DNA from 2 places in the Actinomadura sp. 9N407 genome. Region 2 is predicted to be linked to the other one. Evidence: riboswitches for the same ligand, from Rfam matches in the RefSeq annotation. Region 2 holds a riboswitch; the other holds the start of a gene.
The links. Region 2 has a riboswitch for cobalamin ahead of ACH34Q_RS40130 (CbtB-domain containing protein). Riboswitches for the same ligand answer to the same signal wherever they lie in the genome.
Positions count from the first base shown of each region.

Region 1: another riboswitch for cobalamin. It lies ahead of cobN (cobaltochelatase subunit CobN); the one in region 2 lies ahead of ACH34Q_RS40130 (CbtB-domain containing protein).

Region 1 covers NZ_JBIRAW010000006.1:9,338-13,544, reverse strand. Annotated here, with positions in the region: gene ACH34Q_RS11260 (AAA family ATPase) at 1-327, shown strand, start outside; gene ACH34Q_RS11255 (HNH endonuclease) at 324-1,052, shown strand; gene ACH34Q_RS11250 (general stress protein) at 1,033-1,512, opposite strand; cobalamin riboswitch at 1,565-1,718, shown strand; gene cobN (cobaltochelatase subunit CobN) at 1,760-4,207, shown strand, end outside.
Region 2 covers NZ_JBIRAW010000039.1:14,092-18,298, reverse strand. Annotated here, with positions in the region: gene ACH34Q_RS40135 (LuxR C-terminal-related transcriptional regulator) at 1-1,706, opposite strand, end outside; cobalamin riboswitch at 2,097-2,284, shown strand; gene ACH34Q_RS40130 (CbtB-domain containing protein) at 2,314-2,544, shown strand; gene ACH34Q_RS40125 (CbtA family protein) at 2,561-3,346, shown strand; gene ACH34Q_RS40120 ((2Fe-2S)-binding protein) at 3,343-4,023, opposite strand; gene ACH34Q_RS40115 (hypothetical protein) at 4,062-4,207, opposite strand, start outside.

The sequences.
Region 1 (4,207 bases), on a different contig from region 2:
CAGAGCGCCGACCCCGGTGGGCTGATCCGCCTTCCGGGACCGGACGAGCAAGCCCCGCCGAGGGCAGTTGACGAAGATCTGTACGCCCGGATCGTGTACGGGAGCGGGGACGATGCCGTCCTCTCCGAGCTGTTCGGGCTCGAGACCCCCTACTCGGACGAGGCGGAGCGGCTGCGTGATCGGCTCGGTGAGCTGGAGGGGCGGGTGCTCGACGGAGCGGCGTCCGAAGAAGAGGTCGCCGAGTACCGGGATTTGAGCAAGAAGCTGCAGAGTTCGCTCGGCGCACGGGTACACGAGGTGTCGTCGAGGCTCGGGCTCGAACCGTGATCCCGCTGGCGCGGCCGCCGCTCGATGACGAGTTGGCGGCGAGCCTCCAGCGGCGAGGCGATGAGCTGGTACGAAAGGGCGCGGACGGTGATGGGGCGAGGAGGGCCTGGAACGGTGCCCGGGCTGATCGCGGACGGCTGCGTGAGTTACTCGCCGGGATGGCGTCCGGCATTGAACGGTGCATGTACTGCGGCGACAGCCTGGGGACCTCGATCGATCATTTCGAGCCGCTGAAAGAGGCGCCGCTCCGGGCTTTCGACTGGCTGAACCACCTGCTCGCCTGCTCGATGTGCAACAGCAACGAGAAACGCGACCGCTTCCCGAGGGCGTCCTGCGGGACGCCGCTGCTCGTGGATCCATCCAGGGACGATCCGTACGACCACATCCGACTGGTCCTTGCCACGGGCCGCTATCGCTGGCGCACCGAGCGGGGCGAGAGCACTGTCGAGGTCTTCGGACTGAACAGGAGCGATCTCGTTCTCGGGCGGATGGCCGCCGTCGAGCGCACCGAAGCCATGGTGCTGGCCCGGGGGATCGCGCTCGACGCCGGCAACGAGGCCAAGGCGACCCGGTTGCTGGTGTCGCTGCTGAATCACCCGTTCGTGGACGTGCTCTACGCGATGGTCCGTACGGCCGATTCCCCGGGTGCGGTCACGGTTCTGGAACCGGCGACCGTTGTCGGGCTGAAGGATCCGGTCTATGGGTTCAGGATTCGCGCCAGTTGAGTTTGATGAGGCGGTTCTTGGCGTCCTCGGCGAACTCGGGGTCGGCGACGACGTCGTAGCTGGCGGCGACGATCTGGCTGCGGGAGGCGAAGTCGCGGCGGCCGCCGGTCGCCGCGTGGGCGATGAAGCCGAAGACGGCGCCGAACACCGCGCCGAAGATGATGCCGCCCAGCAGCAGCGGGAACACGGCACTGTGGTTCACGGTGAAGAAGGTCAGCAGCAGGCCGACCAGGAGGCCGAACCAGGCGCCGCTTCCCGCGCCCGCGAGGGCGGCCTTCGCCTTGGTGACGCGGCCGAGGACGGTCTCGACCATCTTCAGGTCGGAGCCGATGATGGCCGTGTGCTCGACCGGGAACTTGTCGTCGGAAAGGAAGTCGACGGCGCGCTGGGCGCCCTCGTAGGTGGTGTAGGAGCCCACGATCTGGCGGTCGGTCGTGGGTGGAACGGCATGCGTGGACATGCGGTCCCTCTACCCATGGACGGGCGGCCTGCACATTCGCCCCGCACCCTCCGTGCCCGGATCCGCTGCGGCTACGATGACGGGGCGATGGCGGACGAGGAATCCGGTGCGAGTCCGGAGCTGTCCCGCAACTGTGACCGGAACACCTCCCCGACCATCGGGAAGGAACCGGGAGTCAGGAACTCGGCGCCGTCGCTGACCTCATCATCCGAGCCGGGGCGCGGAGACCCCGGGGGAGGCGTCGCCGATGCGTGCCCTGCTGCTGTCCACGGCCGATACCGAGCTTCTCGCCGCGCGCGCGGCCGGGGCCGGATACGTGACCGCCAATCCCGTACGGACCGGACTCGACGAACTCGACGCCTTGACCGAGGGCGTGGACGTGGTCCTCGTACGGCTTCTCGGCGGCCGCAAGACGTGGCCCGATGGTGTCGAACGGCTCAGGGAATCGGGCCTGCCGCTCGTCCTTCTCGGGGGAGAGGGCGACCCGGACGCCGAATTGATGGCGCTGTCGACCGTCCCCGGTGGGGTGGCGGCGGAGGCACTGGATTATCTGCGCGAGGGCGGCGTCGACAACCTGCGCGAGCTGGCCCGGTTCCTGAGCGACACGGTTCTGCTGACGGGGGAGGGCTTCGCGCCTCCTGTCCCGATGCCTTCGTACGGGGTGCATGGGGATTTCCCGGTACGGGGCGATCGGCCGACGGTCGGCGTCATCTTCTATCGGGCTCATGAGCTGTCGGGTAATACGTCGTTCGTGGACGTGCTCTGCGAGCGCATCGAGGCGGCCGGGGCCGATGCCCTGCCGGTCTTCTGCGGATCCCTGCGCGGGGTCGAGGACGGGCTGCTGGAGATCCTGGGACGGGCGGACGCGCTGGTCGCGACCGTGCTCGCCGGGGGCGAGGCGGGCGAGGACTCCTGGGACGCGGGCGCGCTGGCCGACCTGGACGTACCGGTCGTCCAGGGGATGTGCCTGACGTCGAGCCGGGCGGCGTGGGAGGCGTCGGACGGGGCGCTGACGCCCATGGACGCGGCCATGCAGGTCGCGATCCCCGAGTTCGACGGCCGACTGATCTCGGTGCCGTTCTCGTTCAAGGAGGAGGGCCCGGACGGCATTCCCGTCTATGTGGCCGACCCGGAACGGGCCGCGCGGGTCGCGGGAATCGCCGTACGGCATGCGCGGCTCAGGCACCTGGACAACGAGGACAAGCGGATCGCCCTCGTCCTTTCCTCCTACCCGACCAAGCATTCGCGCGTCGGGAACGCGGTCGGCCTGGACACCCCCGTGTCAGCTGTACGGCTGATGCGGCAGATGGCCGAGGCCGGATACACGCTGGATGATGCCGATGCCGATGCCGATGCCGATGCCGATAGCGATGCCGCTGGAGTCGGCGCTGGTGCCGGCGCTGAATTGTGGAGCGACCCGGAGAACGGGGACCCGCTCATCCACGCGCTCATCGCGGCCGGCGGGCACGATGTGGAATGGCTGACCGAGGACCAACTGCGGGAAGCGCCGGCAAGGGTCAGTCTCGACCACTACAAGGAGTGGTTCGAGGTCCTTCCCGAAACGCTCCGCGAAGGCGTACGGGAGCACTGGGGCGAGCCGCCAGGGGAGCTCTATGTGGACGGTGACGACATCGTCCTCGCCTCGCTGCGGTTCGGGAACGTGATCCTGATGATCCAGCCGCCCCGGGGCTTCGGGGAGAACCCGGTGGCGATCTACCACGATCCCGACCTGCCGCCCTCGCATCACTACCTGGCCGCGTACCGGTGGCTGGACCGGGAGTTCGGCGCGGACGCGGTCGTTCACCTGGGCAAGCACGGAACGCTGGAGTGGCTGCCCGGCAAGGGACTCGGGCTGTCGCCGCGGTGCGCCCCGGACGCGGTGCTCGGCGATCTCCCCCTCGTCTACCCGTTCATCGTGAACGATCCGGGCGAGGGCACCCAGGCCAAGCGGCGCGCCCACGCCACGGTGGTGGACCATCTGGTGCCGCCGATGGCCCGCGCCGAGACCTACGGTGACCTGGCCAAACTCGAACAGCTCCTGGACGAGTACGCGACCGTCGCCGATCTCGACCCGGGCAAGCTGCCGGCCGTACGGGCGCAGATCTGGACACTGGTGCAGGCCGCCCAGCTGCACCACGACCTGCACCAGGACGAGATGCCCGGCGAGACCGAGTTCGACGACTTCATCCTGCACGTCGACGGGTACCTGTGCGAGATCAAGGACGTGCAGATCCGCGACGGCCTGCACATTCTCGGCCAGCGGCCGGTCGCCGAAGGCCGCGTCAACCTGGTCCTGGCCGTACTGCGGTCGGCGCAGGTCTGGGGCGGGGTGGCCGGCGCGATGCCGGGACTGCGCGCCGCCATCGCCGCCGAGTACGGCCTGGACGAGAAGGCGCTTCTCGCCGACCCGGGGCAGCGGGTCGAAGACGCGGCCCTCACACTCACCGAACTGGCCGAACGGGCTGAACTGCCCGAGGGCCCGTCCCGTACGGCGTCCGACGTGATCGACCTCCTGGAGGCGGTCGCCCGGCGGCTCATCGAGGCCATGGAACGGGACGGGTGGACCGGACCGGCGAAGGTCTGCGCCGAGGTGCTCGGCCGCGAAGTCACGGACGTCGTACGGCTGCTGGAGTTCGCGGCGTCGGAGGTCGTCCCGCGGCTGGACGCGACCGAGAACGAGATCGGCGCCGTCCTG
Region 2 (4,207 bases):
TCGAGATGTCCTGCGAAGAGGGAGGCGGCGGCGCGGGCGTCGTTGAAGGTCGACACCAGAGTCGGCATCTCCCGCAGCAGCGCGTCCGGGTCTCGCAGCATCGCGTTCGACAGCACGACGGCCTCGTCCAGGGCGCCGGTCAGCATCAGCCTGAGCGCCTTGCCCGCCGTGAGCAGGGGCGCGGCCTTCGGGGCGATCGTCCCCGCTGTGCCGGTCTCGGCGGCCTCGCCGGTCTCGGCGGCCTGGGCGGCCGTACGTTCCGCCTCGGTGAACCGGGCCGCGTAGGCGTGCCCCATGGACTGATAGGCCAGGATCTCCTGCCGGGACGCGACGCCGCTCGTCCGGGACAGGGCCTCGTCGAGAAGCCGCTCGGCGCGCTCCTGCTCGCCCAGCCCCATGCCCATGTTGAACGCCCGTACGGAGGCGTGCGTGGCGCGGGTCGCCTCGTCCATCGGGTCGCCGGCCACCCGCGCGAGATGGGCCTCGGCCTCCTGGTGCAGACCCGCCATGAGCAGCACCGGCGCGACCACGACGGTGGCGCTCGCGTCGGCGCCGGACGCCAGCGCGGCCTTGCCGCACCGGACGGCCAGGTCGATGTCGTGCAGGGCCCACGCCTGGCCGCACCCGGCCAGCAGCAGGCCCGGATCGGCCGGGGCGTCGCCGTCCAGCCGCCACAGGGCCACCCGCAGCACGTCCCCGTGCCGCCGCATGCCGGTCGCCTGCAGCGCGGACGCGAGCGCGGACAGCCGCTCCCGGACGCGTTCGGGGGACGCCCGCAGCCGCGCGACCTCCCCGTACAGCGGATGGGCCGTCCGGACCTCCAGGCGGCGCCCGGCGGCGGCCGAGGTCACCACGTGGTGGGCCTCGGCGCGCTCGATCGCGGCCTCGGAGGTCACCGCGGCCAGCGTGGCGGCGCCCAGTGGCTCGCCGAGCGCGACGTACTCCAGGACCTCCCGCTCGGCCGCGCCGAGCGTCCCGAGCCGTTCCTCCACCAGCTCGCGCAGCCGGGGGCTGAGCGGCAGGTCGCCCCGCCACCGCCAGACACCGCCGGCCTCGCTCAGCCGCCCCGCCGCCAGCCCGGCCAGCACCAGCTCGCGCAGGAACAGCAGGTTGCCCCGGGTGCTCTGGTAGAGCCGCCGAGCCGTGGATTCGGCGACCTGACCGCCGAGCGCGCCCTCCACGACCGCCTGGCTCTCCGCCATCGTCAGCGGCACCAGGTCCAGGCGGCGGGCCAGGTCGTCCTTCCACAGCGCCGTCACCGGGTCGGGCGCGGGCGCGCCGGTACGGACGGTCGCCAGCACCCGGGCCTCCCGCTGCAGCACCAGGTGGTGCACCAGCGCGGCGGAGGACGGATCCAGCAGGTGCGCGTCGTCGACCGCGACCAGCAGCGGCGCCGCGTCCGCGCGGGTCCGCAGCGCCTCGGTGGCCCAGCGCAGCGGATTGACGACCGACAGGCCCGGCGACTCCACCGGCAGGACACGGCCGAACGCCCCGAACGGGATCGCGGCCTCGGCGGTGGTCCCGCCGACCTGCAGCACCGTGAACCGGCCCGGCTCGAGCCGCCGCAGCGCCTCGCCGACCAGGCGCGTCTTGCCCACGCCGGCGTCCCCCGCCACCACCACGCCTTGCGCGGCGCGCGTGCGCAGCAGGGTGTCCACCTGATCGAGCGTCGACGTACGGCCGGTGAACGGCCAGAAGGTCCGCACAACAGGATCGTACGGACGCTCACCCCGTGCCACCAGACAGAGTCACCAGACAGCGCCACCGGACAACCAGTGCCACCGGACAACCAGTGCCACCAGACGACCAGCGCCACCGGACGACGCGCAAAGGGAGCCCGGCGCGGAATTGAGTAGGGGCTACTCATGTGCCGCGCGCGCCGCGGGCGCATTCTCATGGTGCGGGACATTTCCGGAACGTATGGGAGCTTCCGGAAGGGTCTCGCGCGGCACCGGAGGCGACCGGCCGATCAACGTCGCCACCGGGGCGGGAGGGGGCACCCTCCGTATCTCCAGCGGGGGGAGATACGGGTGGCGCCCCCTCCCACATGTTCATGGCGGCCGCGCTCGCGGACTTGACGCGCGGGGTGCGAAAAGGGGACTCTCAGGGCGACAAGTTCACATATGAGGCGACGGTGTGCAGGAACCTGGTGCGATTCCAGGACGGTCCCGCCACTGTGACCAGGGAGCCTCCCCGCACGCGACCACGGCCGTACTCCGGCTGGAAGGTCGGAGGGGGCGTCGATCTGGGAGTCAGGAGACTGACCCGTCGTCCTCCCGTTACCGGGGCGAGTGCACCCCGTGAGGAGACCCCATGGCCCAGCCGGCCGTACCGCAGCGCGTTCCCGTCCCCCAGCGCGTTCCCGTTCCGCAGCGTGTCCCCGTACGCCAGATCCTGCCCTGGGCCGTTCTGGCCCTCGTGCTGGGCGCCGCGCTGCTCTACTTCGTCGGCGCCGAGCAGGGCGCCACCTCCCTCTTCGGCGGTACGTGGGTGCACGAGTTCACGCACGACGGCCGGCATCTGCTCGGCTTCCCCTGCCACTGAGCCGGGGACCGTACCGATGATGAGATCCCTACTGGTCCGCGGCATGCTCACCGGTCTGGCCGCAGCGGCGGCCGGGCTGCTGATCGCCTGGATCTACGGCGAGCCCCAGGTGGACCGCGCGATCGCGTTCGAGGAGGCCAAGGCCGCCGCCGAGGCCGCCGCCGCCCAAGTCCACGCGCACGGTGTCGGCGAGCACGGGGCCGGGGAAGAGGTGGTGAGCCGCACCGTTCAGCGCACCACCGGCCTGATCACGGCGATGGCGGTGTACGGGGTGGCGATCGGCGGGCTGTTCTCGATCGCGTTCGCCTTCGCGTACGGCCGGATCGGCGCGCTCGGCGCCCGCGCGACCGCCGCCCTGGTGGCGCTGGGCGGGTTCGTGGCGATCGTGCTGGTGCCGTTCCTGAAGTACCCGCCCACTCCCCCGGCCGTGGGCGCCCCCGAGACGATCGGCGGACGGACCGCGCTGTACTTCGGCATGGTCGCGCTGGGCGTTCTGGCCACGGTCGCCGCCGCGATCCTCTTCACCCGCCTGGCTCCACGGCTGGGCGGCTGGAACACGGCGATCGTGACGTCGGCGGGGTTCGCGATCGTGGTCGCGATCGTCTTCCGCCTCACCCCGCGTCCCGACGCGGTCGCCGACGGCTTCCCCAGCGCGGTGCTGTGGGACTTCCGGATCGCCTCGCTGGGCGTCCAGGTCGTCCTGTGGGCCACTCTGGGGTTGCTGTTCGGCGCCCTGACGGAACGCGCCTACCGGCGACAGCAGGCCGCGCCCCGTACGGAGGACGAGGCCCTGGCCGTCTAGCCCCGCCGGTCCAGCAGGGCGCAGTCGCCGCACATCTCGCCGCCGGGCGGTACCCGGTAGTAGAGGCAGCAGCTGCGCCGGACGAAGCCGTGCCGGCCGAACGACCCCGTACCCGCGAGCGGTTCACGCGCGAGCAGCTCGCGGACGAGGGCGGCGGCCGGCGCGGCGACCCCGGGCCGCAGCGTCCCGGCCAGGGCGGACGCCGCGTTCCCCCACATCAGGCCGTCCGCCAGCGGTACGACGCCGAGCAGGGTCTCGCGCAGCGGCCGCAGCTGCCGCTCGACGACCTCCGCGTGGACGAGGTCGGCCGGAACGGCGGGTCCGCTCCAGCCGTCCGGGTTCTCCAGCCACAGGGCGATCGGCGCGCCCGGGGCCCAGCGCCAGTGCAGGCCCGACAGATCCGGTACGACGCCGAGCGCGGCGACCGCGATCATCGGCGACCACAGCCGCGAGGCCAGCCCCTGGAAGAGGATCGAGGCCGCGACGCGCCGTTCGCCCGTACCGAGCCGGGCCGCGTACGCGTCCACCAGGTCCGACAGCCGGGATCCGTCGCGTTCGGGCAGCGGCCGCCAGGTCGGGTCGGCCGCCTCGTCCGGGTCCGTGCCGATCTCGAAGAACGGGCCCAGCGCGGCGGCCCGGGCCAGCGCGGGGACGACGTCGCGCGCGCCGGCCCTCATCTGCCGGGCCTCATCTGCCGGGCCTCATCTGCCGGGGCTCACTTGGTGGGAGAGCCGCCGTTGTCGCGGCGGTCCAGCGCGGTCTGCAGTGCCCGCGCGGCCTCCTCGGAGGCGTCGTCGGCGGGACGGGCCGCGTGCGCGGCGCTGTGCTGGGAGACGCTGTGCTGGGCTGCGTTGAAGGTCT